Regions from separate parts of the [Enterobacter] lignolyticus SCF1 genome, predicted to be linked through region 3. Evidence: predicted binding sites of a transcription regulator. Region 3 holds the regulator's gene; each other region holds the start of a gene.

Region 1 (10,893 bases), 1.1 Mb from region 3:
CAAGCATCACGCGCTGTTCCTTGGCCGCGGCGATCAGTACCCGATCGCCCTGGAAGGCGCGCTGAAGCTTAAAGAGATTTCCTACATTCACGCGGAAGCCTATGCCGCTGGCGAGCTGAAGCACGGCCCGCTGGCGCTGATTGACGCCGATATGCCGGTTATCGTGGTGGCGCCGAACAACGAGCTGCTGGAAAAACTGAAATCCAACATCGAAGAAGTTCGCGCCCGCGGCGGTCATCTGTATGTCTTTGCCGATCGCGATGCCGGCTTCTCCGGCAGCGACAACATGCACATCATTGAGATGCCGCATGTGGAAGAGGCTATTGCGCCTATCTTCTACACCGTTCCGCTGCAGCTGCTGGCCTATCACGTGGCGCTGATCAAAGGTACCGACGTTGACCAGCCGCGTAACCTGGCGAAATCGGTGACGGTTGAATAACATTTGCCGTTGTACGGTAAGGGCTGCCATTTGGCAGCCCTTTTTCTTGTTACTGTTTGTGACTAAACAGAGTCTTAAAATCAATTAATATTATTGCAATATAGTCGTTGGTATTGTATTTATAACCACGATTCTTGAAAATAAAATAACATGGTTGCTTTTGTTTTTCGCTTAATAATATTATTAAGCGCTACTCTATTGATGGTTTTTAAGTTTTTATTTCTTTGTATTTAAGTATAAATAATATTTAACTCTATTCTCCTAATGTAATATTCCCTACGCGCTACGTTGCATCGTTAGCGTGGCTTTTTATACATCTTTGATATGTATAAAAAGAAAGGATTTACCTTAATAATTAATGGAGTTGTTTAATGAAACGTAATTTAATTACCGGTGCGTTGGCGCTTTCCTCATTGTTAACCGTGGGTCAGGTACTGGCCGCTGATGGTACCGTTCATTTTCGCGGGGAGATTATTGATAGCACCTGTGAAGTGACGCCAGCCACTCAGGAGCAAAACGTTGATTTAGGGAAAGTGAACAAAACGGCGTTTACTGGGGTGACCAGCGAAGCGTCTTCAAAAGACTTTACGATCAGCCTGCAAAACTGTCCGGATACCTATACCAAAGCGGCTATCCGCTTTGATGGTACTGAAGACAACAACAGCGCGGGCGATCTGGCTATCGGCAACCCAATGGAAACCGGTACACCGGGTGATTATACCGGTGACCAGCCGTCCGCAATTGCAGCAAGCGGTGTGGCTATTCGTATCCATAACAAGAGCGATAATAGCATTGTTAAGCTGTATAATGATTCCGCGTGGACTGATATTGATCCAACATCGCATGGCGCTGATTTGAAATTTATCGCCCGCTATATTCAGACGACAGCTCAGGTCACTGCCGGTACCGGTAACGCCGATTCCCAGTTTACCGTCGAGTATCAAAAATAATCCCCATTATTTTTCTGTGAAACGAGAACCTGTTTACCTTTTGGGGTAAGGCGTTGTTTTGCCGTAATTCCAGCATAATAAACAGGTTCTTTTTAGAAAATTCAGCAGGGATGATCTCTATGGTCTGGCGTCTGTTAAGCAGTTTAATTGTTGCACTGTGGTTTTTTTATTCATCAATGGTGAATGCCGGGATTGTTATTGGCGGCACTCGATTAATTTATGCCAGTGACAAATCTGATGCGACTATCTCGGTGTTTAATAAAGAGGTGAAAATTCCTTATCTGATTCAGGTATGGATTGACCCTTTTAATAAAACAGATAGCGTGAAACCACCGTTTACGGCTATTCCTCCGGTTTCTCGTCTGGAACCAGGGCAGGAAAAAATCCTGCGTATTATTAAAACCCAGGGTGACTTACCGCAGGATCGGGAATCCGTATTCTGGCTGAATGTAAAAAATATCCCCCCGGCCAGTACGAAAACAGATTCCAGCACGCTCGAAATCGCAATTAAAACCCGTATTAAGCTGTTCTGGCGCCCGGCGTCGATAAAAATTATCCCGGAAGGTGCTGCCCCGAAGGTGAAATGGCGTCGGCAGGGAAATCAGCTGGTGGTTGAAAACCCCACGCCTGTTCATATCAACGTGATGGACATCAGCGTGGATGGTAAAGACATCGCACTCAATATGGTTCGTCCATTTGAAACGCTGACGTTACCGCTCCCGGTCGGAGTGGCGGGGCATAAGCTGGTCTGGCGTTTTATTAATGACTATGGCGCCGTCAGCGCGCCGCTGACATTGTCCCTGTGACGGTAAGGACGTAATACATGACACAGGTACGTCTTGCTCTGGCGCTGGCGTCAGGCGTTGCGCTGGGCGTCGGGTCTAATGCTCATGCTCGCGACAGCGTATTTAACCCGGCGTTGCTGGAAATCGATCACCCGATGAATATTGATATTCGTCAGTTCAACAGGACGAATACGTTGCCGGCCGGTGAATATAAGGTGGATCTTTATATTAACGGCAAACTGCTGGATCGGCGGATGGTCACCTTTGTACAGGATAAACCTGATGGCGAACTGCATCCCTGCTTTACGGAGGTAAAGGAGACGCTGAAAAGTTTTGGCGTAAAAGTGGATGCGCTAAAAACGCTGGAAAATGTCGATGATAAAGCCTGCATCAACCCGGTACCTTTAATTGACGGCGCCGTCTGGACGCTGGATGCGGATAAACTGACGCTAGCGCTTTCTGTTCCACAGATATATCTGGATATCGCCGCGCGCGACACCATCCCCCCTTCGCGTTGGGATGAAGGGATCACCGCGCTGATGATGAATTACGATCTCTCCGGGACGCATACGGTCAAATCGGACTACGATGAGAGCGACTATTACTACCTGAACCTGCAGAACGGTTTCAACCTTGGCGCCTGGCGTTTACGTAATTACAGTACGCTCAACCACTCTGATGGCCGAACGGATTACCACTCAATAAGCTCCTATGTCCAGCGCGATATCGCCGTGCTGCGCAGCCAGGTCATGCTGGGTGATACCTGGACGGCCAGCGACGTTTTCGATAGCACGCAAATCCGTGGCGCCCGTTTGTATACCGATGATGACATGCTCCCCAGCAGTCAGAATGGTTTTGCGCCGGTGGTGCGTGGGGTAGCCAGAACCAATGCCACGGTCATTATTAAGCAAAATGGCTACGTCATTTATCAGTCCGCTGTGCCGCAAGGCGCGTTTGCGATAACGGACATGAATACCACCAATTCGGGTGGCGATCTGGATGTCACTATTAAGGAAGAGGACGGCAGCGAGCAGCACTTTACCCAGCCGTATGCGTCGCTGGCGATATTAAAGCGTGAAGGGCAGACGGACGTTGATATCAGCGTCGGTGAGTTGCGTAATCAGGATCACTTCACGCCAAATGTGCTGCAGGCGCAGATCCTGCATGGCCTGCCGTGGGGGATGACGGTATATGGCGGCGTACAGGCGGCAGAAGATTATGATTCCCTTGCGCTGGGGATGGGGAAGGATTTAGGGGATATTGGCGCCATTTCTTTTGACGTCACGCATGCACGGGCCCGTTTTGACGACGGTGATGATGAAAGCGGGCAATCCTATCGCTTTCTCTACTCTAAGCGTTTTGATGAAACGGACACCAATTTCCGCCTGGTAGGCTATCGCTACTCGACGCAGGGCTACTACAGCATGAACGAGTGGGCGCAGCGGCAGGATGACGCCAGCGATTTCTGGATTAGCGGTAACCGCCGCAGCCGGCTCGAGGGAACCTGGACGCAATCCTTTGGCAATGGTTGGGGAAACCTCTATCTGACGGTCAGTCGTCAGCAATACTGGAAAACGGATGAGGTTGAACGCCTGGTGCAGTTAGGCTACAGCAATTACTGGCACCGGATTTCGTGGAATATCTCCTGGAACTATACCGATTCTATCAACCATAGCTCCGGCTATTATGGCCATAATAATCATGATGATAGTAATTATGACGGCGAACAGATTTTCATGTTGTCCGTGTCTATCCCGTTATCCGGGTGGATGGAAAACAGCTATGTGAACTATTCATTAACGCAAAACAATCACAACGAAAGCACCATGCAGGCGGGTCTGAACGGTACGCTGCTGGAGGGGCATAATCTGAGCTACAACCTTCAGGAATCGTGGATAAGTTCGCCGGAGGATACCTACAGCGGCAGCGCCGGGCTGAGCTATGACGGAACCTATGGCTCGGTGAATGGTTCGTATGATTACAGCCGAGGTTCGCAGCGTCTGAATTACGGCGTGAAGGGCGGTGTTCTGGTACATGCGGATGGTGTGACCTTCTCGCAGCAGTTGGGGGAAACGGTCGCGCTGATTAAAGCGCCTGGCGCAGAAGGGATGGGGATCGACAACGCGACGGGGGTTTCCACCGACTGGCGCGGCTATACGGTAAAAACGCAAATGACGCCGTATGATGAGAACCGGGTGTCCATCAGCAGCGATTACTTTGAAAAAGCCAACGTCGAGCTGGAAAACAGCGTAGTGAATATTGTACCTACGCGAGGCGCGGTGGTGAGAGCGGAATTTGTCACCCACGTTGGCTATCGTGTGCTGTTTAATGTGCATCTGCCTGATGGAGCCTCCGTACCTTTTGGTGCGATGGCGTCCGCTGAGCTTGAATCGGGCACCGTAACGGGCATTGTGGGAGATAACGGCGATTTGTATCTTTCTGGTATGCCAATCGAAGGAACACTCTCTTTGCGTTGGGGAGAAAGTAGCGCAAAAACATGCCATGTTTCATACCGTCTGGATGAAAAACAATTAAAAGATGGGCTAATTCAGACACCAGCATCTTGTCGCTAAAGGAATAGAGAATGAAAAAAATATTGTCAGGGCTAATTATGCTGTTTTTTTGCTACGACTGCTTCGCCGCAGGCGATGGCGTTTGTCATAATTCGGATGGGTCAACGCACATGTTAAACTTATCATTTGGACCAATAACCATTTCGTCGGCAAATAATCAGACGGGCTATACCGTGGTAGATGCGTTAACGAACACGACGGGAACCTATCCGGTGCGGTGTCATTGCGACGATCAGCATGGCGGACAACCACCTTATTCAGATACCACTTTTTATCCTATTTACTATATTGGCGATCCAGCACCTGGACTCATTCTCGATCGCGCTATGGGTGGGTTAAATTACTATATATTAAAAGATACATCTGGATCTGAAACGCTTTCTGTTGGTGTGAAGGTTTTTATTATAAATAATCAGTATGCAGCAATACCTTTTGATCATTTATCAAACCAGTCAACTAGTCCTTCACATACGTGCGGTGCGGGTAATGACGGTAGTACTATTAACCTGGATTCCGGTCGTTCAGCTAAACTCTCTTTTTATCTTCGTCATCCGGTTATGGGGACGATAGATATCCCGCAAACTGAAGTAGCGTGGCTTTATGCCGGAATGTCCGATGACTTTCCCCGCACAACACCGGTTTCAAAAGTTACGATTAAAGGACAGCTTATTGCCCCGCAAAATTGTGAAATAAACCAGGGGCAAGTTATTGATATCGACTTAGGTAAAATTTATGCCAGCGAGTTTTCCTCAACGCCAGGCGCCGTTGTATCAGGAAGAAAGATAAAAACGGATGTAGCGGTATCCTGTACTGGAATGTCGGAGGTGCGCAACACGGCAAAGATTAACGCTTCGTTTGTTGCCCAGGCTCCGAGCGCGGATGCGTCCATGGTAACCACCAGCAACCCCGATGTTGGCGTCAAAATCTACGATCGAGATGGAAGCCCCGTTCGCGTTGATGGGAGTTCATTAATGCCCGCGGACATGTCAGCGATCAGCCTTGTGGGTAATACGAATGGCAGCGTTACGTTTTACTCCGCACCGGCAAGCCTCACGGGAAACAAGCCAACCCCCAACACGTTTGATGCCTGGGCCACTTTGGTTATTGAGTTTTCAAACTGATTAACGTCTATACGCAACGGTTGTCTCAGGCAGCCGTTGTCATTTTAGCTATTCTGTACCAGACTATCTTTCATGCAATATGACAAAATAATGACAGTGCAATGTATGCGCATCATTATAAATCAATGAGTTATATCGCACTCTTCGATTGTCATAAAACTGTCATAATTCGTACATTTAACTGTCACCTGTTTGTCCTATTTTGCTCACCGTAGCCACTTAAACAACGATTTACGAATTCTTGCAGGAGACATTATGAAAGTTATGCGTACCACTGTCGCAACTGTTGTCGCCGCGACCTTATCGATGAGCGCTTTCTCTGCATTTGCAGAAGCAAGCCTGACTGGCGCTGGTGCAACGTTCCCTGCGCCGGTGTATGCCAAATGGGCGGATACCTACCAGAAAGAAACCGGCAACAAGGTTAACTATCAGGGTATCGGCTCCTCCGGTGGCGTTAAACAAATTACAGCAAATACCGTTGACTTCGGCGCGTCTGATGCTCCGCTGAGCGACGATAAGCTCTCCCAGGAAGGCCTGTTCCAGTTCCCGACCGTGATTGGCGGCGTGGTGCTGGCGGTGAACCTGCCTGGCTTCAAATCCGGTGAGCTGGTGCTCGACGGTAAAACCCTGGGCGATATCTACCTGGGCAAAATTAAAAAGTGGGACGACGAAGCGATTGTTAAGCTGAACCCGGGCAAGAAGCTGCCTTCTCAGAACATCGCCGTTGTTCGTCGCGCTGACGGTTCTGGTACCTCTTTCGTGTTCACCAGCTACCTGGCTAAAGTAAACGAAGAGTGGAAGTCCAAAATCGGCGCTGGCTCTACCGTTAACTGGCCGACCGGTCTGGGCGGCAAAGGTAACGACGGTATCGCGGCGTTCGTACAGCGTCTGCCGGGTTCCATCGGCTACGTTGAATATGCTTACGCGAAGCAGAACAACCTGACCTACACCAAGCTGAAGTCTGCTGATGGCGCCGACGTTAGCCCGACCGAAACGAGCTTCTCCAACGCGGCGAAAGGCGCTGACTGGAACAAATCCTTCGCTCAGGACCTGACCAACCAGAAAGGCGCGGACGTGTGGCCAATCACCTCCACCACCTTCATTCTGGTGCACAAAGAGCAGAAGAAACCTGAGCAGGGCGCTGAAGTGCTGAAATTCTTTGACTGGGCCTACAAAAAAGGCGGTAAAGAAGCGAATGCGCTGGACTACGCTACCCTGCCGGAAAGCGTGATTGAGCAGGTTCGCGCAGCATGGAAGACCAACGTGAAAGACAGCAGCGGTAAAGCGCTGTACTAATTGGAAATATTGACGAAAATGACGGGTAGCAGTCATGCTATCTGTCAATTTCGTGAAACGTCTTAACTGAAGAGTAATTTATGGCGGCAATCAAGCCTGCATTTAATCCCCCGAGCAAAAAGGGCGACCTCCTTTTCGGCGCGCTGGTAAAACTGGCTGCGCTGATTGTGCTATTTATGCTCGGCGGCATTATCGTCTCCCTGATTTTCTCCTCCTGGCCTAGCATCCAGAAGTTCGGTTTCTCCTTCCTGTGGACGAAAGAGTGGGATGCGCCGAATGATATCTACGGTGCGCTGGTACCTATCTACGGTACTCTGGTGACCTCATTGATTGCTCTGCTGATCGCCGTTCCGGTGAGTTTCGGCATTGCGCTGTTTTTGACGGAGCTGGCGCCAAACTGGCTGAAACGTCCGCTGGGTATTGCGATTGAGCTGCTGGCGGCCATTCCGAGCATCGTTTACGGCATGTGGGGCCTGTTTATTTTTGCTCCGCTGTTTGCCACCTATTTTCAGGAACCGGTCGGGAATGTGCTGTCGGCCATTCCGATTGTTGGCACCCTGTTCTCCGGCCCGGCGTTTGGTATCGGCCTGCTGGCCGCTGGCGTGATCCTCGCCATTATGATCATTCCGTACATCGCCGCCGTTATGCGCGACGTGTTCGAACAAACCCCGGTGATGATGAAAGAGTCGGCCTACGGCATCGGCTGCACCACCTGGGAAGTTATCTGGCGCATCGTGCTGCCGTTTACTAAAAACGGCGTGATTGGCGGCGTGATGCTCGGCCTTGGCCGCGCGCTGGGTGAAACCATGGCGGTCACCTTTATCATCGGTAATACCTACCAGCTCGACAGCGCCTCGCTGTATATGCCGGGCAACAGCATTACCTCGGCGCTGGCCAACGAGTTTGCCGAAGCTGAATCAGGCCTCCACGTTGCGGCGCTGATGGAACTGGGCTTAATCCTGTTCGTGATCACCTTTATCGTCCTGGCGATTTCTAAACTGATGATCCTGCGCCTCGCGAAAAACGAGGGGGCACGTTAATGGCGACTCTTGAAATGCAAACGACGGCTGAACTGGCGGAATCCCGCCGCAAAATGCAGGCACGGCGCCGTACCAAAAACCGTATCGCGCTGACGCTCTCAATGGCGACCATGGCGTTCGGTCTGTTCTGGCTGGTGTGGATCCTGTTTTCTACCGTTGTACGCGGCATCGACGGTATGTCGCTGGCGCTGTTTACCGAAATGACGCCGCCGCCAAACACCGCGGGCGGCGGTCTGGCGAACGCCCTGGCCGGTAGCGGCCTGTTAATCCTGTGGTCGACGGTTTTCGGTACGCCGCTGGGGATTCTGGCGGGCGTTTACCTGGCGGAGTACGGTCGTAAATCCTGGCTGGCGGAAGTTATCCGTTTTATCAACGATATTCTGCTGTCTGCGCCGTCCATCGTTGTCGGTCTGTTTGTTTACACCATCGTGGTCATGCAGATGGAGCATTTCTCCGGCTGGGCGGGCGTGATCGCGCTGGCGCTGCTGCAGGTGCCTATCGTTATTCGTACCACCGAGAACATGCTGAAGCTGGTGCCGGACAGCCTGCGCGAGGCGGCCTACGCGCTGGGTACGCCGAAGTGGAAGATGATCTCCGCGATTACGCTGAAAGCGTCGATATCCGGCATCATGACCGGGGTGCTGCTGGCCGTCGCGCGTATTGCGGGCGAAACCGCGCCGCTGCTGTTTACCGCGCTGTCGAACCAGTTCTGGAGCACCGACATGATGCAGCCGATTGCCAACCTGCCGGTGACCATTTTCAAATTTGCAATGAGCCCGTTTGCTGAGTGGCAGCAGCTGGCATGGGCCGGGGTGCTGATCATTACCCTTTGCGTCCTGTTGCTGAACATTCTGGCTCGCGTGATTTTCGCGAAACGTAAACACGGTTAATTTTTACGGCGCGGCGATAGCGGCGTCGAATGAGGAAGAGATTGAGATGAGTATGGCGAATAGCGGCCCAGGTAAAATTTCGGTTCGTGATTTGAACTTCTACTATGGTAAATTCCATGCCCTGAAGAACATCAACCTGAATATCGCGAAAAACCAGGTGACGGCGTTTATCGGCCCGTCTGGCTGCGGTAAATCCACTCTGCTGCGTACGTTCAACAAAATGTTCGAACTGTACCCGGAGCAGCGTGCTGAAGGTGAAATCCTGCTGGATGGCGACAACATCCTCACCAATACCCAGGATATCGCTCTGCTGCGCGCGAAAGTCGGTATGGTCTTCCAGAAACCGACGCCGTTCCCGATGTCCATTTACGACAATATCGCTTTTGGCGTGCGTCTGTTTGAGAAGCTCTCCCGCGCCGATATGGACGAGCGCGTGCAGTGGGCCTTGACCAAGGCCGCATTATGGAACGAAACCAAAGATAAGCTGCACCAGAGCGGGTATTCTCTCTCCGGTGGTCAGCAGCAGCGTCTGTGCATCGCGCGCGGTATTGCGATTCGCCCGGAAGTGCTGTTGCTCGATGAGCCGTGTTCAGCGCTTGACCCTATCTCGACCGGTCGTATCGAAGAGCTGATCACCGAGCTCAAAGAGGATTACACCGTCGTTATCGTTACGCACAACATGCAGCAGGCTGCCCGTTGCTCCGACCATACGGCGTTTATGTATCTTGGCGAGCTGATTGAGTTCAGCAATACAGACGATCTGTTTACCAAGCCCGCTAAGAAGCAGACTGAAGACTATATTACTGGCCGCTACGGTTGATTTGGAGTTAATGATGGACAGCCTTAACCTTAATAAGCATATTTCCGGCCAGTTCAACGCAGAACTGGAGCATATTCGCACCCAGGTGATGACCATGGGCGGGCTGGTGGAACAGCAGTTATCCGATGCGATCACCGCCATGCATAACCAGGACAGTGAACTGGCGAAACGCGTCATCGACGGCGACAAACAGGTCAACATGATGGAAGTAGCGATCGATGAAGCCTGTGTGCGCATCATCGCCAAGCGTCAGCCTACGGCGAGCGACCTGCGTCTGGTGATGGCGATTATCAAAACCATCGCTGAACTGGAGCGTATCGGCGACGTGGCGGACAAAATCTGCCGTACGGCGCTGGAGAAGTTCTCTCAGCAGCACCAGCCTCTGCTGGTGAGCCTGGAATCGCTGGGCCGTCATACCGTCCAGATGCTGCACGACGTGCTGGATGCGTTTGCGCGTATGGATCTTGATGAAGCGGTGCGTATTTATCGCGAAGATAAGAAGGTGGATCAGGAGTATGAAGGCATTGTGCGTCAGCTGATGACCTACATGATGGAAGACTCCCGTACGATCCCAAGCGTGCTGACTGCGCTGTTCTGCGCCCGTTCAATCGAGCGTATCGGCGACCGCTGCCAGAATATCTGCGAATATATCTTCTACTTCGTCAAAGGCCAGGACTTCCGTCACGTCAACGGCGATGAGCTGGACAAACTGCTGGCGGATAAAGATCCCACCGAGTGACGTTTGTGGCGGGTAGCGCTTACGCTTACCCGCCCTGACAGACTAACGCGTGATATCCCACCCGCGCGCCTTCCACAGCTCCGGCAGCTGCGCCAGATCGGTAAAGGTCGTCACTTTTGGATGATCGATCGGCCGGTTGTGCGGATCGGCACAGAAATAGAACACCTCCATCCCTGCCGCAATGCCTGACTGCGCGCCTGCCGTTGAATCATCCACCAGAATGCAGTTTTCAACGTTCAC
Region 2 (10,893 bases), 1.6 Mb from region 3:
GGGCGGTCCTGCGGCGAAGAGCAAAGCGATTAGCGTTGGCGACCGTATCGTCGGCGTCGGTCAGACCGGCAAGGGCATGGTTGACGTTATCGGCTGGCGTCTTGATGACGTCGTGGCGCTGATTAAAGGACCGAAGGGCAGCAAAGTCCGCCTGGAGATTCTGCCGGCGGGGAAAGGGGCGAAGACGCGTGTCGTGACCTTAACGCGCGAACGCATTCGTCTTGAAGACCGCGCGGTGAAGATGTCGGTGAAAACCGTCGGTAAAGAAAAAGTCGGCGTGCTGGATATTCCGGGCTTCTACGTTGGCTTAACGGACGACGTCAAAGCGCAGCTGCAGAAGCTGGAAAAACAGAACGTCAGCAGCATTATCATCGATCTGCGCAGCAACGGCGGCGGCGCGCTGACCGAGGCGGTATCGCTTTCTGGTCTGTTCATCCCGTCAGGCCCGGTCGTACAGGTCCGTGACAACAACGGCAAGGTGCGCGAAGACAGCGACAGCGATGGCATGGTCTATTACAAAGGCCCGCTGGTGGTGCTGGTTGACCGCTTCAGTGCCTCGGCGTCGGAAATTTTCGCTGCCGCGATGCAGGATTACGGCCGTGCGCTGATCGTCGGCGAACCGACGTTTGGTAAAGGTACCGTTCAGCAGTATCGCTCTTTGAACCGTATCTACGATCAGATGCTGCGTCCTGAATGGCCGGCGCTGGGCTCCGTGCAGTATACGATTCAGAAGTTCTACCGCATTAACGGCGGCAGTACGCAGCGTAAAGGCGTCACCCCGGACATCATGATGCCGACCGGTAGCGAAGAGACCGAAACCGGCGAGAAGTTTGAGGATAACGCGCTGCCGTGGGACAGCATTAATGCGGCTACCTACGTGAAGTCAGGCGATATGGCGCCGTTTGGCCCTGAACTGCTGAAGCAGCACGATGAGCGTATTGCGAAAGATCCTGAGTTCCAGTACATCATGAAGGACATTGCGCGCTTTAACGCCATGAAGGATCGCCGCAACATCGTTTCTCTCAATTACGCCCAGCGTGAAAAAGAGAACGAAGAGGATGATGCGACCCGTCTTGCGCGGATTAACGACCGCTACAAGCGTGCAGGTAAACCGCCGCTGAAGAAACTGGACGATTTGCCGAAGGATTACCAGGAACCGGATCCATACCTGGATGAAACGGTCCATATCGCGCTCGATCTGGCGCATATGGAAAAAGAGTCTCCGGCCGTTACCCCGGCACCAACGAAGTAATCTCTCTCTAACAGGCACAAGAAATTGTGCCTGTTTTCTTATCGCGTTTTGTTCTGCGTCAACGAGATACTACAAAATGTAAAGTTGTGTTTTTCTCGTGACTTAGCGCCCCCCGATAGTTGAAAATTCTCATAAGACCCATACGATATGGGTAATCGCATAGTGCGTTTTGTTAGAACGAGGTTAAAAGTAAATTATGATGCGAATCGCGCTCTTCCTGATAACCAACCTGGCCGTCATGGTTGTGTTTGGGCTGGTGCTAAGCCTGACAGGAATTCAGTCGAGCAGCATGACAGGGCTCCTTATCATGGCGCTGCTGTTTGGTTTTGGCGGCTCGATTGTGTCGTTGATGATGTCTAAATGGATGGCGCTGAAGTCGGTCGGTGGTGAAGTCATTGAGCAGCCGCGCAACGAAACGGAGCACTGGCTGATGAATACCGTCGCGCAGCAGTCCCGCCAGGCGGGGATCGCCATGCCGCAGGTGGCGATTTATCACGCGCCGGACATCAACGCGTTTGCCACCGGCGCGCGTCGTGACGCCTCACTGGTGGCGGTAAGCACCGGTCTGTTGCAGAACATGAGCCGTGACGAAGCCGAAGCCGTTATTGCGCACGAAATCAGCCATATCGCTAACGGCGATATGGTGACCATGACCCTGATCCAGGGCGTGGTGAACACCTTTGTTATCTTCATTTCCCGCGTGATTGCGCAGGTGGCGGCAGGCTTCCTGAGCGGTAACCGCGACGATGGCGAAGAGAGCAACGGCAACCCGCTTATCTATTTCGCCGTGGCGACGGTGCTGGAGCTGGTATTTGGTATTCTGGCCAGCATCATTACCATGTGGTTCTCGCGCTACCGCGAATTCCATGCCGACGCCGGTTCAGCCAAACTGGTCGGGCGCGAGAAAATGATTGCCGCTCTGCAGCGTCTTAAAACCAGCTATGAGCCGCAGGAAGCGAGCAGCATGATGGCGTTCTGCATTAACGGTAAGTCGAAATCGCTCAGCGAGCTGTTTATGACCCACCCGCCGCTGGATAAGCGCATCGAAGCGCTGCGCAGCGGCGAGTATCTCAAGTAACTCGTTCACAGCAGCCAAAGGGCGCCTCTTCGCAGGCGCCTTTTTTTATGCCTGGCTGCGAGGCTGGGCGATCCGCAGCCCGCTGATGACCGCCGCAATCACCGCCAGGATGCCCGCCAGCAGCAGCGAGGTATGGGTGCCCTGATTCCCCAGCAGGTTAAACAGCAGCGCGACCAGCGCCGCTCCGGTACTTTGCCCGAGCAGGCGGGCGGTGCCGAGCATGCCGCTGGCGCCGCCGCTGCGGTGGCGAGGCGCGGAGGAGACTATCGTATGGTTGTTCGGCGACTGGAACAGGCCGAACCCGGCACCGCACAGCACCATGCGCCAGATAATATCGATGTCGTGCGGCGCCGGGGGCAGCAGCGCCAGCGCGAACAGCCCGCAGGCCATAATCGCCAGCCCCAGCGCGCCGAGCAGCCCGGCGTGCACTTTTTCGATCAGATAGCCCGCCAGCGGCGCCATCACCATGGTCGCCAGCGGCCAGGGCGTCAGCAGCAGCCCGGTTTCGACTTCGCTGCGGCCCATCATGGTTTGTAAAAAGAAGGGCAGGGAAACCAGCGCCAGCATCTGTGCGCAAAACGAGCAGATGGAGGTACAGATAGAGAGCGAAAACAGCGGAATGCGCAGCAGATCAACGGGCAGCAGCGGTACCGGCAGGCGCAGCTGGCGGCGAATAAAGAAGAAGCCGACGACCAGCATTACCGCCACTTCCGCCAGCACCAGCTGTACCGATTGCCCCTGGGCGAAACCGCCGAGCGCGGTAATCAGCAGTCCGAAGGTGAGCGCATTCATCACCGCGCTGGGCAGGTCAAAGCGCGGGGCATGGCTGCGCGCGCCGTTGGGCGGCAGATAGCGGATCGCCAGCAGCAGTGAAATGATGCCGAGCGGAACGTTAATCAAAAACAGCCACTGCCAGGAGGCTACCGACAGAATCGCCGCCGCAATCGTCGGCCCGGCGGCGGAAGAGACCGCGACGATAAACGAGTTAATCCCCATTCCACGCCCAAGAAAACGCTGGGGATAGATGAGACGGATGAGCGCCGTGTTGACGCTCATCAGCGCCGCGCCGCCGAGGCCCTGCGCGACGCGCGCGAGCGTGAGCATTTCCAGCGAGTGGGAAAGCGCGCAGATAAGCGAGGTGCAGGTAAATACGACCAGGCCGCACTTGTAGATCCGGCGATAGCCGAACATATCGCCAAGATAGGACAGCGACAGCAGGGAGATGACAATCGCAATCTGATAGGCGTTCACAATCCAGATGGAGGCGGCGGGGGAAGCGTTGAGATCGCTGGCGATGGTCGGCAGCGCAACGTTAGCGATAGCGCCGTCCAGCACGGCCATGGAGATCCCAAGAACAATGGTCAGGATGGCGCCATAACGCTGCGGCAGCGGCAAACCATCAGTAAAGGCTTTTTCCATGTTGAAAATAGGTCTTTAGTGAAATCATTATACAGGTAATGATTTTAGCATTGATTATCAGGCAGTATGTCGCAGATTTGTAACGAAGTTACCGAAGATCGATTGCGACGGCGGTTCGGGGAAATTATAATAAAAACCAGTTCTATTTTTTATAAAACAGTGGCAATGAGGTGATAAATGGCAGTCGCGGATTTGGATAAGCAGCCAGATTCAGTCTCTTCAGTATTGAAGGTTTTTGGCATCCTCCAGGCGCTCGGAGAAGAGCGTGAGATCGGTATTACCGAACTGTCGCAGCGCGTCATGATGTCAAAAAGCACGGTCTATCGCTTTTTGCAGACCATGAAGTCCCTGGGTTATGTGGCGCAGGAAGGGGAGTCCGAGAAGTATTCGCTGACGCTTAAGCTGTTTGAACTCGGCGCCCGTGCGCTGCAAAACGTGGATCTGGTTCGCAGCGCGGACATTCAAATGCGTGAACTGTCGCGCCTGACGAAAGAGACTATCCACCTTGGCGCGCTGGATGAAGACAGCATTGTGTACATCCATAAAATCGACTCGATGTACAACCTGCGCATGTACTCCCGCATCGGGCGCCGCAACCCGCTATACAGCACCGCGATCGGCAAAGTCCTGCTGGCCTGGCGCGATGCCGATGAGGTGCAGCAGATTCTGGAAGGCGTAGAGTACAAGCGCAGCACCAGCCGCACGATAACCTCGACGGAGGCGCTGCTGCCGGTACTGGCGCAGGTGCGCGAGCAGGGTTATGGCGAAGATAACGAAGAGCAGGAAGAGGGATTACGCTGCATCGGCGTGCCGGTATTTGACCGCTTTGGCGTGGTTATTGCGGGTCTGAGCATCTCTTTCCCGACGCTGCGTTTCTCCGAAGATCGCCTGCAGGAGTACGTCAGCATGCTGCATACGGCGGCGCGTAAAATTTCTGAGCAGATGGGCTACAACGACTATCCGTTCTGAGCCGCGCCGTTGCTGTGAAAAACGCCGCGATTGCGGCGTTTTTTTTTACCCTTTATCGACGACGATATCGCTTTTGCGCAGCAGCGGGCAGTTGGTCATGCCGATGATTCCGCTGTTTGAATGCACATATTGTGCGGTACTGGTGCCGCGAGCGGTCAGGTATTTACACTGTAATCCCAGGCCGCCAACATTTTCGCTGCTGCCGATAAGTACGCCGTAACCGCTTAATAGCAGGGCGATCCAGGCGATGGCCAGCACAAGAACAGAACGTATCACTAAGCGCATTGTTGCCTCATTATTGTTTCTTCCCGCCAATCAGCCTATCCGGATCATGCTCTGAAACAAGTCGATGATTCCTAAAATGATCGGAACCTATTACAGTTAGCCGCGGTTTAAGATTAGCATGCTAACCTGTTCACAGGTTGCAGTTACCCGGAGAGTGGAGTGAAAAAGTTACGCTGGATCATTGTGATCGTTGTTCTGCTGATCGCCTGTCTGCTGCTGTGGACGCAGACGATCAACGTGTTGTGCGATCAGGATGTGCAGTTTTTCAGCGGTATTTGTACCATCAACAAGTTCATTCCCTGGTAGACCATTTTTCTCACAGGTGATTTTCTTCCTCAGCCTGAGTGGTAGAATAATGGCTTCTTTTTGAGGTGGTGAGATGATGGAAGTAATCAGTTCCGGAGTAATGGGCATGGCCCCGCTGGTCATGTCTCTTCTGGTTGTTGTCGTTGGGTTGGTTTTGTGGTTTTTTGTTCGCCGCGCCAGCGCCCGCAGCAATGAGCAAATCGAGTTACTGGAAGCGTTGTTAGATCAGCAGAAGCGTCAGACTGCGCTGTTGCGCCGTCTTTGCGAAGCGAATGAGCCGGAAAAGGAAGCGTCGGCAGAGCAGGATGCGTCTGCGCAGGCGGCGCAGGAAGATGAGGACGACGGTTTTATTCGCCTTGTCGCTGAACGCTGAAGCGCGGTACATTCCCGGTATCAATCCGTTACCGGGAATCCCTCCCCTGAGATTCATATACCCGTCTGTCATACATTATTGCGATATTGTATTAATCGCTCCGGCGTACGTTAATTTGTGAATTATTGCTGATTTTGTTTAAGCCTGACGGCAGTTTTTTTTATGTGCCGGCGTTTTCGCCGCAGCGAAACGTTTTTATTGCGCTATTTCGTAGATGTCATCAAATTTTCATTATTGTGATGCATTATCGATAATAATTATCTATGGTCGCCGGACGAGATTTTTTTTAACATAGCGTGTTTTTTGTGCGACATAATTATGCATGATTGTTTCTAACTTTAGAAAAATTCAGGTTTACGCGCTTGCGATCTGGACGGCGCAAAGTTGACGCGCTATGGTAGAAAAGTCGCGCAAAACCGAGAGCTTGACGGATGTTATGGGCAGGCATAGCGATTCGCTAAGCGTTGTCGGGCACGCATAACTGTGCAGGCGATCAACGCTTAGTTCTCTAATTTGTGCGACCGATCCAGACACGTTTAAAAATGGCTTGCCATAATTTACGTTGTGTGTGATAACACGTTTTGGGTTAAACGAGGTACAGTTCTGTCTATGTGTGGCATTTTCAGTAAAGAAGTCCTGAGTAAACACGTTGTCGTTGAATACCGCTTCTCTGCCGAACCTTATATTAGTGCCTCATGCAGTAATGTCTCAGTTTTATCTATGTAAGTGCCCACGGGCGAAGAAAACATTCTAAGGAATTTTGCAAATGGCAAAGATTAAAGGTCAAGTTAAGTGGTTCAACGAGTCCAAAGGTTTTGGGTTCATTACTCCGGCTGATGGCAGCAAAGACGTGTTCGTACACTTCTCTGCAATCCAGGGTAACGGCTTCAAAACTCTGGCTGAAGGCCAGAACGTTGAGTTCGAAATTCAGGACGGCCAGAAAGGCCCGGCAGCTGTTAACGTAACCGCTATCTGATTACGAATCCACTGATCTCATTGAAATCAGCCATAAAGCCTCGCGTAATGCGGGGCTTTTTACTGCATGTTGCAAATTGTGTCTGCATCTCTCGTCCGGTCGCGCTTTGTTGCAAAATCCTGTGATTATTAGCACTGTTTATCGGTTTTCCGTCATGTGTTTCGTGTTAAATCATGAGGTTGCAACTAATCATCAGGAGCCGGAGTGCAAAACCATCGCTTTACCATCCCCCCTTTTCGTTTTGGACTGCTGTGCGTGGGGATCCTCTGCTGTTTAGGACTCTTGCTGGCCCGCATCGGCTGGCTGCAGATCGTTTCGCCAGACAACCTCGTCAGGCAAGAGGATTTGCGCTCATTGCGCGAAGAAACAATCGATGTGCCTCGCGGCATGATAACCGACAGGGAAGGGCGGCCGCTGGCGGTAAGCGTACCGGTGAGCGCTATCTGGGCGGATCCGCAGACGGTGCTGGAAAAAGGAGGCGTTGGCTACAGCGCGCGCTGGCAGGCGCTGGCGAATGCGCTGCATCTGTCGCTCGCCGAGCTGTCTTCCCGCATCGTGCAGCATCCGCATTCCCGCTTTTTATATCTGGCGCGCCAGGTCGACCCGCAGCAGGCTGACTGGATCGATAAGCTGCATCTGCCGGGAATCAACCTGCGCGAGGAGTCGCGCCGCTTTTATCCGGCGGGGCACGTGGCGGCTAACCTGCTCGGCTTTACCAATATTGATGACCAGGGCATCGAAGGGGTGGAGAAGAGCTTTAACGCGCAGCTGCAGGGGAAGCCGGGCCTGCGGCTGGTGCGCAAAGACAAGCACGGCAAAGTTATTGAGAACCTGACCGAAGTGACGCCGGTACCCGCGCACAATCTGCAGCTCAGCATCGACGAGCGCCTGCAGACCGTGACGGAAGACGCACTGGATAACGCGGTGCGCTGGAACAAGGCGGAGTCCGGCGCGGCGGTGCTGATTAAAATTGATACCGGCGAAATTCTGTCGATGGCGAGCTTCCCGGACTTTAACCCCAATAACCGCGACAGCGCGACGCTGGATGATTTCCGCAACCGCGCCATCAGCGACACCTTCGAGCCGGGTTCGACGGTGAAACCGCTGGTGCTGATGACGGCGCTGCGTCAGGGCATTGTGCAGCCGGACAGCGTGGTGGATACCCACCCCTATATGCTGGACGGTCACCGTATCCGCGACGTGGGCTATTACCCTGAGCTTAGCCTCACCGGCATTTTGCAAAAATCGAGCGACACCGGCGTGTCGAGGCTGTCGCTGGCGATGCCGATTCAGCGGTTGCTCGATACCTACAGCGCCTTCGGTTTTGGTCAGCCGACCGGTCTGGGGCTGACCGGTGAAAGCCAGGGGTTCTTACCCCAGCGCCGCTTCTGGAGCCAGCTCGACCGGGCGACCTTTGCCTTTGGGTATGGACTCATGGTGACGCCGCTGCAGCTGGCCCACGTCTACGCCACCATCGGCGGCTTTGGTATGGAGCGGCCGCTGTCGATTACCCGTATCGACCCGCCGGTCATCGGGCGCCAGGTGATGTCGCCGGAGATTGTGCACCAGGTCGAGCATATGATGGAAAGCGTGGCGCTACCGGGCGGCGGCGGGATCAAGGCGGCGGTTCGCGACTACCGGGTGGCGGTGAAAACCGGTACCGCCAAGAAGATCGGCCCTGACGGGAAGTACGTGGACAAGTATGTCGCCTACACGGCGGGCGTGGCGCCCGCCAGTCGCCCGCAGTTTGCGCTGGTGGTCGTGATAAACGATCCGCAAAATGGCGATTACTACGGCGGCGCGGTTTCGGCCCCGGTGTTCAGCCAGATCATGGGCGACGTCCTGCGTCTGGAAAACGTCATGCCGGACGGCATTGCGCCAGGATCGGAGAATCTTATCGTGATGCACCGCAGCGATAGTCAGGCGCCGACGCTGTAATACTTCATCCCGGGGGCGTATAGCGGTACACTTGCGCCCTTTCCCTGATACCGGAGTTCCTATGTCCTGGAGTTGCCCACTTTGCCATGCGCCGCTGACCCGCCAGCAAAACAGCTACGTCTGCCCCCAACGCCACCAGTTTGACCTGGCGAAAGAGGGGTACGTTAATCTGTTGCCGGTGCAGCATAAACGCTCGCGCGATCCGGGCGACAGCGCGGAAATGATGCAGGCGCGCCGGGCGTTTCTTGATGCCGGGCACTATCAGCCGTTGCGCGACGCCATCAGCGCGCTGCTGCAAAGCGTATCGCCTGCGCAGATCCTCGATATCGGCTGTGGGGAAGGGTATTACACCCATGCGTTTGCCGCGCTGGCGCAGCGGACGTGGGGTCTGGATGTGTCAAAATCCGCCGTACGCGCAGGAGCGAAACGCTATCCGCAGGTCGAGTTTTGCGTGGCCTCAAGCCAGCGGCTGCCGTTTGTCGACGCCTGTATGGATGCCGTCGTGCGTATCTATGCCCCCTGCAATCCGCATGAGCTTGCCAGGGTAGTGAAAGTGGGTGGGGTGGTGATTACCGCAACGCCGGGTCCGCGGCACCTGATGGAGCTAAAAGGACTGATATACGACGAAGTACGGCTGCACGCGCCGAACGATGAGCAGCTGCCCGGCTTTTTGCTGGTTCAGGAGTCGGCGCTCGCCTACCCGATGACGCTCAGCGGCGCGGAGGCGGTCGCCCTGCTGCAGATGACGCCGTTCGCCTGGCGGGCGAAACCGCAGGTCAGGGAGCAGCTTGCGCAGAAAGCGCAGTTTGACTGCCAGACCGATTTTGTGATTCAGGTCTGGCGTCGGGAAGATTAACCAGCGAAGTGGCTCCAGAGGATCTGGCTGCCGATGCCGATAAGGACGATACCGCCGAGGATTTCGGCGCGTTTGCCGAGCAGCGGGCCAATATAACGCCCGACCATAATGCCGAGGGTGGACATCAGGAAGGTAGCGCAGCCGATGGCCAGCGCGGTCAGCAGAATGTTCGCCTGCAGGAAAGCCAGACCCACGCCAACGGCCATGGCGTCGAGGCTGGTGGCGATAGCGGTGGTGACCAGCAGCCAGAAGCCGTGACGATGCGGGATCTCCTCATCGTCATCGACGCCGCGAAACCCCTCGACGATCATTCGTCCGCCGAGAAATACCAGCAGAACAAACGCTATCCAGTGGTTCCATTCCAGCACGAACTGGCTGGCCAGCATGCCCAGCCCCCAGCCGATAAGCGGCGTCAGTGTTTCAATGCTGCCGAAGATAAGACCGGTGCGCAGCGCTTCAGAAAATTTGGGTTTATGCAGAGTGGCGCCTTTCCCGATGGAGGCAGCAAAAGCGTCCATCGACATACCGAAGGCAAGGAGAATAGTGGCTGAGAGATTCATCGTGAGTCCTGACCGGGGATAATCCATATGACACATCACTGCCCCCAGTAAACAGCAGTTGATGTATCAATGGTCTCGCCTGAGCACCTTCGGCAATGCAGAAGATGATCCGTATACGCCACGTTTTTTTAAACGAGTATGTTGACGTATACATTTCCCGGGTAAGGAAATCGGCTACTCCCCAACGACGGGCGCAACCTTAACATAATTTTAGAAACTAAAACAACAATGCGCGGCTAATATTTTCCTGGTTAATTGATAACGATTTGCATTTGAATTGATTGGTAATGAAAACGTTAAAAATAAACGTATGGTTTTGTTGGGAGATATAGCCAGAGCTATAGTTTTTCATGCGCAAAATAACTGCATGTATAGCTTTGGCTATATTATAACTTATTGAGTTTTAATGAGAAGGTGATAGATTTTTTCGAGGTCGTCAATGTTTTTAACGCGAATAAGCAGGCGCCGTTGCTCTAATTGCATTACCAGCACGCCGTCTTCCGATAAATTCATCTCTTTAATGCGGTTATATTCTATCCACACATTATTAAAGAAAAAACCGTGTGACTTAAAGATTATGTGCGGAACGCGTATCCAGAACAGATATAACCCCATCAGGGCCAGCGCGCTTAATAACCATGTGGTCATTAATTCACCGTGGCTGTTGATGTTGTTATAAATCAGAATGGCCACCAGACCAACGAAGATCAGGCCATCCGCGCGTCCGCGGCGGAGCAGGGGAATTGAGAGCAGGACGGGGCCGTTGCGGCGCGGCATGATGAATTGGTCATAAACGGCGTAGGCCATCAGAGCAATGATAAACAGCACCAGCACCAAATCCGTGATTGTCATTAAGCCTCCGAAATAAAAAAACCGGGGGC
Region 3 (10,893 bases):
GCAGGCGCTCGCTGGCGTCGGTTTCCTGCTGCTGCAGCGTTTGCCACTGGCCGTGGAGCGAGACGCAGTCATGATGCACCTGCTGCCATCCCTCCAGCGGCGTCTCCTCGGGCGCTTCGGGGTCTGCGCTTTCCGGCAGCGTGTCGAGCAGCGGCTGCAGCAGCTCAAGCTGGCGCTGGTTGCGCTGCTGTTCGTCGCTGTGGGTCTGCCACTGCGCGCTTTCCGCCTCGCGCGCGTCCAGCCAGCGACGCTCTTCGCCCGCCTCCGGCGACGTCAGCGCCAGCGCGGCAAGCGTGGCCGCCAGCGCCTGCTGGCGCTGCGCCTGCTGCTGGCGGATTTCCGCCGCCTGGGCATTCAGGGCGTCCATCTGGCGCTGCAGGGCGAGCCGCTGGCTGTGACGGAAAAGCTGCTGCTCGTACTCCTGCTGTGTTTCCAGCCAGGCGGCGACATCCTCCTGCGGCGTCAGGGCGATCCCCAGCGCGGCGACGGTGGATTGCCACTGTAAGGTGAGCGCTTGCTCCTGCTCCGTCAGCGTCTGTATCTCGCCGTTGTCGGCCTGCTGCTGCTTATTGAGCGCCTCCAGCTGGCCGCGCAGCGCGGCGCCGGACTCGGCAAGCTCCTTGACCTCTTTATCCAGCGCGTCCCGGCGGGCTTCATTCACGCCCGGCGTCAGCGCCTGGTAGCGCTCAATGGCCGGATGCTCGGTTGAGCCGCACAGCGGGCACGGGGAACCCGCCTGCAGGCGGGCGCGCTCTTCCTGCAGCGCCACGATGGTGCGCTCCTGCTCGCACAGCGTTTTGACGTCGGTGAACTGCTGGAGCTTCTCCTTATACTGCTGGCGGCGGCGGGCGAGTTCGGCATCGTGCTGTTCTTGCTCCTGCTGGCGCTGCTGCAGCGACTGTTGCAGCTGCTGACGGCGCTTTTGCAGCGGCGCAAAGCGTCCGTACAGCGCGTTGAGCTGCTGGCGGTATGGGCGCAGGACGGCGTGCTGCTCCAGCGCCGCTGCCGTCGCCGCCGCCTCCAGGGTCAGCGCGGTTTCCGGCAGCGCGCTGAGTTCGCCCCTGAGCCCGGCCTCGCGCTGGGACAGCATCTGCAGCTGCACGGCGTCCCGCGCCAGCTGTTCAAACGTGGCCCGCCATCCGGCAAGCTCCCGCTGCCAGTGACGATAGCCGTCGTGGGCGGCGAGCCAGTCGCCGAGGGTTTTCTGCTGCGCCAGCAGCTGCGTGTGCTGCCGGGCGGCGCTGTGGCGGATGCGGTTTCGCAGCCCGGTCTGGCTCTGTAAGCGAGTATTTACTTCAGTCGTTTGCTGGCGGATATGCTGCAGCGCGGCCTGCCGGTCCTGCAGCCGCATCCACAGCGGGCGCAGCGTATCGGCAGGATGCGCCAGCGCCAGCTTCGCCAGCTGCGGTTCGGCGTCGTTCAGCGCCTGTCCGGCGCTCTGCAGCGCGGCCTGCGCGCGCTGCTGCTCGCGGCAAATTTCGTTTTCCCTCGTCAGCCACTGCGCCCAGCTTTGGGTGCGGGTCTGTACGTCCTGCAGCCGTTTCTCTTCGTCAGTAAGCGCCTGCAAACGTTGCTGCAGCGCCTGCTGCTGCTCATCGTTCAGCAGCACCATCCCCGAGGCCTGCGCCTGCAGCTTTTCCAGCTCGGTTTTTGCGGTTTTATGCTTTTCAAACACCTGCGCCGAGATCTGCCCGTAAATCTCGGTGCCGGTCAGCTCTTCGAGCAGCTCGGCCCGCTCTTTGGGTTTGGCGTTGAGGAAGGCGGCGAACTGCCCCTGGGAAAGCAGCATCGAGCGGGTAAAGCGCCCGTAGTCCAGCCCGGTGAGCGAGGCGGTCAGCTCCAGCTTGTCCTTCACCTTGTCGGCCAGAATTTTGCCGTCCGCGCAGGTCGCCAGCTCAACGCGCGGCGCCTGCAGGTTGCCGTCCGGCTGGTTGCGCGCCCGGTTCTGGCTCCAGAAGGCGCGGTATGCGATGCCTTTGACCTCAAACTCTACTTCCGCCAGGCATTCGGCGGTATCACGGGTCATCAGGTCGTTTTGCGATTGCGACACCGTGTTAAGCCGCGGCGTCTCGTGATACAGGGCCAGGCAAATGGCGTCGAGCAGGGTGGTTTTCCCCGCGCCCGTCGGCCCGGTAATGGCGAACAAACCGTTGCTGGCGAACGGTTCGGCGGTAAAGTCAATTTTCCACTCGCCCTTCAGGGAGTTGAGGTTCTTCAGGCGCAGGCTCAGGATCTTCATGCCGTTTCCTCCCCACGAAGCGTTTGCACTGTTTCGTTAAACAGCTGGTGCAGCCGGTCCTGCTGCGGCGCGTCGAGCGACTCCAGATCCAGCCGGCGCTGGAAGACATCGCTTACGCGCAGCTCGCTCAGCGTTTCCCGCTGCGCGTTCATCATCGTGCGCTCGCGCTGCTCACGGCTGCGGCGCACCAGTAGCACCTCAACGGGAAGGTCGTCGGTTAGCGTCTGGATTTTACGCTGAATATCGTGCAGATACTCTTCGCTGGTGATTTCGATATCCAGCCACGTTGCCGGTGTCGCCGGGGCGTCGCGCCACTGTGCGAGCTGCGCGCTGATGCTGGCGAAATCGCCCTTCAGCACCGCCAGCGGCTGAGTGACGGGCACCTCGAGCGGCGTCACGTCCGCAAGCTTGCCGTCGGCGAAGGTCACCAGATTGACGCTTTTGGGCTTCCCGGTTTCGTCGAAGCTGAGGGGGATTGGCGAACCGCAGTAGCGAATATGCTCGCTGCCGCCGATCTTCTGCGCCCGGTGGATATGGCCGAGAGCGATATAGTCCAGCGGCGGGAAGTTCTGCGCCGGAAAGGCGTCGAGGGTGCCGATATAGATGTCGCGTACGGCGTCGCTTTTACTAGCGCCGACGGTGGTCAGGTGGCCGCTGGCCACGATCGGCAGCGGCCGGTCGCCGCGTAGCTCGCACGCCTGCGCGTACTGCTGCTGGTAGTAGTCGGTAATGGCCTGCAGCAGATGCTGCTGTTTTTCACCGCCCGACAATCCGGCCTGGCTTACCACCACATCGCGCGGGCGCAGGAACGGCACCGGGCACAGAATGGCGCCGGGGGTGCCGTCACGGCGGTTGAGCACGCAGGGCGGGGTGCCGCTGCCCGCAACCACGGTGGTGTTCAAAAAGGCGAGGATCTCGCGGGATTCATTCAGCGTCGCCACCGAATCATGGTTGCCCGCCAGCACCACCAGACGGCAGCCGCTTTGCTGCAGTTTGACCACAAAACCGTTATACAGCTCGCGGGCGTAGCTCGGCGGCGCGCCGGTATCAAAAATATCGCCCGCCACGATAATGGCATCCACCTGCTGAGCGTCCGCCGTGTCGAGCAGCCAGTCGAGAAACGCCTGGTGTTCGGCGGCCCGGCTTTTACTGTAAAAGTTCTGGCCCAGGTGCCAGTCGGAGGTGTGTAGGATGCGCATAAGTGTCCTGTGGCAAAAAAGCGTGACAGGGATTATAAACGCATAGCGATCCCAGGGCGATGGCCGCATTAACCCCGTGTCATAATTCAAAAATCCACTATCATAAGACGGTCATCTTATTCATAAATCTGTCATAAATCTGACGCATAATGGCGCCGCACTTTAGGCTTGTTACTAAAAACACAGGGTAAATAATGGCGAGACGTATTCTGGTCGTTGAAGATGAAGCGCCGATTCGCGAGATGGTGTGCTTCGTTCTGGAGCAAAATGGCTTTCAGCCTGTTGAAGCGGAAGATTATGACAGCGCTGTAACGCAACTCAATGAACCCTGGCCTGATCTGATTTTACTCGACTGGATGCTGCCGGGCGGATCGGGGATTCAGTTCATTAAGCATCTGAAGCGCGAAGCCATGACCCGCGATATTCCGGTGGTGATGCTGACCGCCCGCGGCGAAGAGGAAGACCGCGTACGCGGGCTGGAAACCGGCGCTGATGATTACATCACCAAGCCTTTTTCCCCGAAAGAGCTGGTGGCCCGAATTAAGGCGGTCATGAGACGCATATCGCCGATGGCGGTAGAAGAAGTGATTGAAATGCAGGGTCTTAGCCTTGACCCCTCCTCGCATCGCGTGATGACCGGCGAGAATCCGCTGGACATGGGGCCTACGGAGTTTAAGCTACTGCACTTCTTTATGACCCACCCGGAGCGTGTCTACAGCCGCGAACAGCTGCTGAACCACGTCTGGGGCACGAACGTATATGTTGAAGACCGGACGGTGGATGTGCATATTCGCCGCCTGCGTAAAGCGCTGGAACATAGTGGTCATGACCGAATGGTACAAACCGTTCGCGGCACGGGTTATCGGTTCTCTGCCCGTTTCTGACAACTGACTGGAGTGTTACCCGTGCTGGAACGGCTGTCATGGAAAAGGCTGGTATTTGAGCTGATCCTCTGTTGTATCCCGGCCCTCATTCTGGGGGGCCTCATTGGTCACCTGCCGTGGTTTTTGCTGGCGGCGGTCACCGGGCTTCTGATCTGGCATTTCTGGAATTTGCTGCGGCTCTCCTGGTGGTTATGGGTCGATCGCAGCATGACGCCGCCTCCCGGACGCGGCAGCTGGGAGCCGTTGCTGTACGGCCTGCACCAGATGCAGATGCGTAACAAAAAGCGCCGTCGCGAGCTGGGCAGCCTGATTAAACGCTTTCGCAGCGGGGCGGAGTCCTTGCCTGACGCCGTGGTGCTGACCACCGAAGAGGGGGCGATTTTCTGGTGTAACGGTCTGGCGCAGCAGATGCTGCACCTGCGCTGGCCGGACGATAATGGTCAGAACATCCTGAACCTGCTGCGCTATCCCGAATTTTCCCGCTACCTGAAGGCGCGCGATTTCACCAAACCGATGAATCTGGTGCTTAACAGCGGGCGGCATCTGGAGATTCGCGTGATGCCCTACAGCGAAAAACAGCTGCTGATGGTGGCGCGCGACGTCACGCAGATGCACCAGCTGGAAGGGGCGCGACGCAACTTCTTTGCTAACGTCAGCCACGAGCTGCGCACGCCGCTGACGGTGCTGCAGGGCTACCTGGAGATGATGCAGGAGCAAATCCTTGAGGGCGCGCCGCGCGAAAAAGCGCTGCATACCATGCGCGAGCAGACCCAGCGTATGGAAGGCCTGGTCCGCCAGCTGCTGACGCTGTCAAAAATCGAAGCCGCGCCGCTCATGGCGCTGAACGATAAAATCGACGTGCCGATGATGCTGCGCGTCGTCGAGCGGGAAGCCCAGACGCTGAGCCATAAAAAGCACGTGCTGACGTTTGAAATCGATGATTCGCTGCAGGTGCTGGGCAACGAAGAGCAGCTGCGCAGCGCGATGTCTAACCTGGTGTACAACGCGGTTAACCACACCCCGGAAGGCACCGAAATTCGCGTCTGCTGGCAGCGTACGCCGCACGGCGCGCTGTTCAGCGTCGAAGATAACGGACCCGGGATCGCGCCCGAGCATATCCCGCGCCTGACGGAGCGTTTTTATCGCGTCGACAAAGCGCGCTCCCGCCAGACCGGGGGCAGCGGGCTGGGGCTGGCTATCGTTAAGCATGCGGTGAACCATCACGACAGCCGGCTGGATATTGAAAGCCAGCCGGGGGTTCGCACCCGTTTCAGCTTCCTCCTGCCGGAACGTTTAATTGCCAGAAAAAGCGCCTGACGGAGCAACTGTCAATCTGTATTTCCACAAACCAGCTTCGGCTGGTTTTTTTTCTTTGCGGTTAACCAGACGGTGAACAATTATCAAACGTCTGTTTATTTTTTGTTCGCATTATTAGCCATGGGTTTTTCTGATATCTGGTTAATAAATCTGGATTACGACGAGTGATTGAGATAATCATCTGGTTTTGCGATCCCTTCTTGCTTTAAAACGTTATAAGCGTTTAAATTGCGCCCCATGCAGCAACAGACAGACTGCATACGCGTGGATTATCAAATAACAATTCTTCTCCACGCTATTCAGGGAGAATATCTCGCTGAAATTGTGCGCAATTGCCGCTGCACTATCCCGTTGGGAGCAGCGAGAAATGTTTCTTTTTCAACACCACATCCACAGGCAGTAAAGCGTTTATGACTCATCAGTTAAGATCACGCGACATCATCGCTTTGGGTTTCATGACCTTTGCGTTGTTCGTTGGCGCAGGCAACATCATTTTTCCTCCCATGGTTGGTCTGCAGGCGGGCGAGCACGTCTGGACGGCGGCGCTTGGGTTTCTGATTACCGCGGTGGGTTTGCCTGTATTGACCGTTATCGCGCTGGCGAAGGTCGGCGGCGGCGTTGATACCCTGAGCACGCCAATCGGTAAGGTGGCGGGCCTGCTGCTGGCCGTGGTGTGCTATCTGACGGTGGGGCCTTTTTTCGCCACGCCGCGTACCGCGACCGTCTCCTTTGAAGTGGGTATTGCGCCGCTGACCGGCGATGGCGCGATGCCGCTGCTTATCTACAGCATTATCTATTTTGCGCTGGTTATCCTCGTGTCGCTCTACCCGGGCAAACTGCTGGATACCGTGGGCAACTTCCTGGCACCGCTGAAAATTCTCGCGCTGATTGTGCTTGCCGTTGCGGCGATTATCTGGCCGGTTGGCCCTATCAGCCATGCGCTGGAGGCGTACCAGACCTCGGCGTTCTCCAACGGTTTTGTTAATGGCTACCTGACCATGGACACCCTGGGGGCGATGGTGTTCGGCATCGTTATCGTCAATGCGGCGCGCTCTCGCGGCGTGACCGAGGCGCGTTTGCTGACCCGCTATACCGTGTGGGCCGGGCTGATCGCCGGTATCGGCCTGACGCTGCTGTATCTGGCGCTGTTCCGCCTCGGCTCCGACAGCGCGACGCTGGTTGAGCAGAACGCCAACGGCGCGGCGATTCTGCATGCTTATGTGCAGCATACCTTCGGCGGCGCGGGCAGCTTCCTGCTGGCGGCGCTCATCTTCATCGCCTGTCTGGTGACGGCGGTGGGCCTGACGACGGCCTGTGCGGAGTTTTTTGCTCAGTACCTGCCGCTCTCTTACCGTTCGCTGGTTTTTATCCTCGGTCTGTTCTCCATGGTGGTGTCCAACCTGGGGCTGAGCCACCTGATTCAGATTTCCATTCCGGTGCTGACGGCGATTTATCCTCCCTGTATCGCACTGGTAGTATTAAGTTTTACCCGCGGTTGGTGGCATAATTCCACCCGCGTGATCGCCCCGGCGATGTTTATCAGCCTGGTGTTTGGCTTGCTGGACGGTATTAAGGCCTCCGCGTTTGCCGACATCCTGCCGTCATGGACCCAGCATTTGCCGCTGGCGGAGCAGGGGCTGGCGTGGCTGATGCCGACTATCGTAATGGCGGTACTGGCTATCGCCTGGGATCGCGCAGCGGGACGTCCGGTTACCTCCAGCGCGCACTAAGTCAGCGCGAAGAGTGGAAATTAACCACGGGGCGAAATGCCCCGTGGTTTTGTTTTTTTGTGTCAGGCATTGGAATTAATGGAAACGAATAACAAGCTAAAGCGCGGGCTAAGCACCCGCCACATTCGCTTTATGGCGCTCGGGTCGGCTATCGGCACCGGTCTTTTTTATGGCTCGGCAGACGCCATTAAAATGGCCGGTCCCAGCGTGCTGCTGGCCTATATTATCGGCGGCGTTGCGGCCTATATCATTATGCGGGCGCTCGGCGAGATGTCCGTTCATAACCCGTCTGCCAGCTCGTTCTCGCGCTATGCGCAGGAAAACCTGGGCCCGTTGGCTGGCTATATCACCGGCTGGACCTACTGCTTTGAAATTCTGATTGTCGCCATTGCCGACGTCACCGCTTTCGGGATCTACATGGGCGTCTGGTTCCCGGCGGTGCCGCACTGGATTTGGGTGCTGAGCGTGGTGCTGATTATCTGCGCCATCAACCTGATGAGCGTAAAGGTGTTCGGCGAGCTGGAGTTCTGGTTCTCGTTCTTCAAGGTCGCGACCATCATCATCATGATCGTCGCCGGTATCGGGATAATCGTCTGGGGTATCGGCAACGGCGGCCAGCCGACGGGGATCCATAACCTGTGGAGCAACGGCGGCTTCTTCAGCAACGGCTGGCTTGGCATGGTGATGTCGCTGCAGATGGTGATGTTTGCCTACGGCGGTATCGAAATTATCGGCATCACCGCCGGTGAGGCCAAAGATCCGGAGAAATCCATCCCGCGTGCGATTAACTCCGTGCCGATGCGTATTCTGGTGTTCTATGTCGGGACGCTGTTCGTCATCATGTCCATCTACCCGTGGAATCAGGTCGGCACCGACGGCAGCCCGTTCGTATTAACCTTCCAGCATATGGGCATTACTTTTGCCGCCAGCATCCTCAACTTTGTGGTGCTGACCGCCTCGCTGTCGGCGATTAACTCCGACGTGTTCGGCGTGGGCCGCATGCTGCACGGCATGGCGGAGCAGGGCAGCGCGCCGAAGGTGTTCGCCAAAACCTCGCGCCGCGGCATTCCGTGGGTGACGGTGATGGTGATGACCATCGCGCTGCTGTTTGCCGTCTATCTAAACTACATCATGCCGGAAAACGTCTTCCTGGTGATTGCGTCACTGGCGACTTTCGCCACCGTGTGGGTGTGGATAATGATCCTGCTGTCGCAGATAGCCTTCCGCCGTCGCCTGTCGCCGGAGGAGGTCAGCAAGCTGAGCTTCAAAGTGCCGGGCGGGGTGGCGACGACGGTGGTCGGCCTGGTGTTCCTGGTCTTCATCATCGCGCTGATTGGCTACCATCCGGATACCCGCATCTCGCTGTACGTCGGACTGGCGTGGATTGTGCTGCTGCTTATCGGCTGGGGCTTTAAGCGCCGCTACGATCGCCAGCTGGCGGAAGCGAACTGAGTCCTGTCTTCGACCCTCCCCGATACAGGGGAGGGTATCTCTCATCCCCCATTATCCTCCCCCAATTAACGCCATAATGATGAGTCGTCCTGTTGTCGGCTGTGGCAAGGTGAGGGCATTCTGAACAAGGGGTAATGATAATGTTGAAGGCCTGGCATCTTCCTGTCGCACCGTTCGTCAAGCAGCAGTCGGACAGACTGTCGATAACCCTCTGGCTGACGGGAGACAGCCTGCCGCAGCGGGTCACGCTGCGTGCGGAGCAGGACAACGAAGAGATCTCGCTGCCGATGCGCAGGCTCAAGCGGCAGCCTGAGCCGGGCGTCACGGCCTGGCGGGCGGAGATCGCCCTCGATCAGGGGCAGCCGCGGCGTCGTTACTGCTTTAAGCTGCTGTGGGACAACCGCCAGCGCTGGTTCACGCCGCAGGGGTTCAGCGCGTTTGCGCCAGCGCGGCTGGAGCAGTTTGCCATTGACGCGCCCGATAGCGGTCCGCAGTGGGTCGCCGATCAGGTGTTCTACCAGATTTTTCCCGACCGCTTCGCCCGCAGCCTGCCGCGGGAGGCAGAGCAGGACAACGTCTACTATCACCACGCTGCCGGGCACGATATTGTGCTGCGAAACTGGGACGAGCCGCTGACCGCCAGGGCCGGAGGCTCGATCTTTTACGGCGGCGATCTGGACGGGATCGGCGAAAAGCTGCCGTACCTGAAAAAGCTGGGCGTCACTGCGCTGTATCTCAACCCGGTATTTACCGCGCCGAGCGTGCATAAGTACGATACCGCGGACTACCGCCACGTCGACCCGCAGTTTGGCGGCGATCGGGCGCTGCTGCGCCTGCGGCAAAGCACGTTTCGGGAAGGGATGCGGCTGATCCTCGACGGCGTTTTTAACCACAGCGGGGATACCCATCCCTGGTTTGACCGCCATCAGCAGGGTGCGGACGGCGCCTGCCACAACCCGGAGTCGTCATGGCGCGACTGGTACTCTTTTTCCGCAGAGGGGCAGGCGCTCGACTGGCTGGGGTACGCCAGTCTGCCGAAGCTCGACTATCGGTCTGAATCCTTGCTCAACGAGATATACCGGGGGGAAGACAGCATCGTGCGCTACTGGCTGAAGGCGCCCTGGAGCATGGACGGCTGGCGGCTGGACGTGGTGCATATGCTGGGCGAAGCGGGCGGTGCGCGCAACAACCTGCAGCACGTCGCGGGCATCACCCGGGCGGCGAAAGAGACGCAGCCGGAAGCCTACGTGGTCGGCGAGCACTTCGGCGATGCGCGCCAGTGGCTGCAGGCGGATGCAGAAGACGCCGCCATGAACTACCGCGGTTTTACCTTCCCGCTGTGGGGCTTTCTGGCCAATACCGACATCTCTTACGATCCGCAGCTTATTGATGCGCAAACCTGCATGGCGTGGATGGATAACTATCGCGCCGGGCTGTCGCATCAGCAGCAGCTGCGCATGTTCAACCAGCTCGACAGCCACGACACCGCGCGCTTTAAATCGCTGCTGGGCAAAGACGTCGCCCGCCTGCCGCTGGCGGTGGTCTGGCTGTTTACCTGGCCCGGCGTACCCTGCATCTATTACGGCGATGAGGTCGGCCTCGACGGCAATAACGATCCGTTTTGCCGGAAACCGTTTCCGTGGGATCCCGAAAAACAGGACGCCGCGCTGCTGGCGCTGTATCAGCGGCTGGCGGCGCTGCGCCATCGCTATCCGGCGCTGCGCTATGGCGGCTGTCAGGTGCTGTATGCCGAAGATAACGTGGTGGTTTTTATCCGCGTCTGGCGGCAGGAGCGGGCGCTGGTCGCCATTAACCGCGGCGACGCCTGCGAGGTCGTGCTTGATGCTTCTCCGCTGCTGGCGGTGAAGGCGTGGTTATGTAAAGAGGGCAGCGGCGCTCTGCACGAGGATGTGCTGACGCTGCCCGCCGTCTCGGCCAGCGTCTGGCTGGGGCGCTAGCGGTACAGCTGGTCGAGGAGTGTGCTGGTGAGCAGCTTTTCGCGCCACCAGCGCTGCGCCAGCCCGTCGCGGTGGTTGCGCCAGGCCATATAGGCCACGTCTTTTTCCCGAAAC

Evidence for each region. Region 3 encodes PhoB, which activates phosphate uptake and scavenging genes when phosphate is short. Its sites were predicted from a motif close to CTGTCATAAAACTGNCNNAT; they were not measured.
Region 1: the regulator PhoB is predicted to act here: its motif matches at 6,017-6,036, upstream of pstS (phosphate ABC transporter substrate-binding protein PstS).
Region 2: the regulator PhoB is predicted to act here: its motif matches at 3,816-3,835, upstream of kdgR (DNA-binding transcriptional regulator KdgR).

Annotation. Positions count from the first base shown of each region.
Region 1 covers NC_014618.1:4,789,267-4,800,159, forward strand. Annotated here, with positions in the region: gene glmS (glutamine--fructose-6-phosphate transaminase (isomerizing)) at 1-439, shown strand, start outside; gene ENTCL_RS22210 (chaperone-usher fimbrial major subunit) at 811-1,389, shown strand; gene ENTCL_RS22215 (fimbrial chaperone) at 1,509-2,195, shown strand; gene ENTCL_RS22220 (fimbria/pilus outer membrane usher protein) at 2,213-4,747, shown strand; gene ENTCL_RS22225 (fimbrial protein) at 4,759-5,868, shown strand; gene pstS (phosphate ABC transporter substrate-binding protein PstS) at 6,124-7,164, shown strand; gene pstC (phosphate ABC transporter permease PstC) at 7,245-8,204, shown strand; gene pstA (phosphate ABC transporter permease PstA) at 8,204-9,094, shown strand; gene pstB (phosphate ABC transporter ATP-binding protein PstB) at 9,141-9,914, shown strand; gene phoU (phosphate signaling complex protein PhoU) at 9,928-10,653, shown strand; gene yieH (6-phosphogluconate phosphatase) at 10,696-10,893, opposite strand, start outside.
Region 2 covers NC_014618.1:2,074,528-2,085,420, forward strand. Annotated here, with positions in the region: gene prc (carboxy terminal-processing peptidase) at 1-1,252, shown strand, start outside; gene htpX (protease HtpX) at 1,449-2,330, shown strand; gene ENTCL_RS09805 (MFS transporter) at 2,376-3,749, opposite strand; gene kdgR (DNA-binding transcriptional regulator KdgR) at 3,927-4,718, shown strand; gene ENTCL_RS09815 (YobH family protein) at 4,764-5,003, opposite strand; gene mgrB (PhoP/PhoQ regulatory lipoprotein MgrB) at 5,163-5,309, shown strand; gene ENTCL_RS09825 (YebO family protein) at 5,383-5,682, shown strand; partial or broken gene ENTCL_RS22920 (DUF2627 domain-containing protein) at 6,292-6,436, shown strand; gene cspE (transcription antiterminator/RNA stability regulator CspE) at 6,449-6,658, shown strand; gene ftsI (peptidoglycan glycosyltransferase FtsI) at 6,863-8,596, shown strand; gene rlmA (23S rRNA (guanine(745)-N(1))-methyltransferase) at 8,658-9,452, shown strand; gene mntP (manganese efflux pump MntP) at 9,449-10,012, opposite strand; yybP-ykoY riboswitch at 10,016-10,207, opposite strand; gene ENTCL_RS09850 (DUF986 family protein) at 10,406-10,864, opposite strand.
Region 3 covers NC_014618.1:3,642,765-3,653,657, reverse strand. Annotated here, with positions in the region: gene sbcC (exonuclease subunit SbcC) at 1-2,239, opposite strand, end outside; gene sbcD (exonuclease subunit SbcD) at 2,236-3,438, opposite strand; gene phoB (phosphate response regulator transcription factor PhoB) at 3,633-4,322, shown strand; gene phoR (phosphate regulon sensor histidine kinase PhoR) at 4,344-5,639, shown strand; gene brnQ (branched-chain amino acid transporter carrier protein BrnQ) at 6,050-7,369, shown strand; gene proY (proline-specific permease ProY) at 7,448-8,821, shown strand; gene malZ (maltodextrin glucosidase) at 8,962-10,779, shown strand; gene ENTCL_RS17025 (LysR substrate-binding domain-containing protein) at 10,776-10,893, opposite strand, start outside.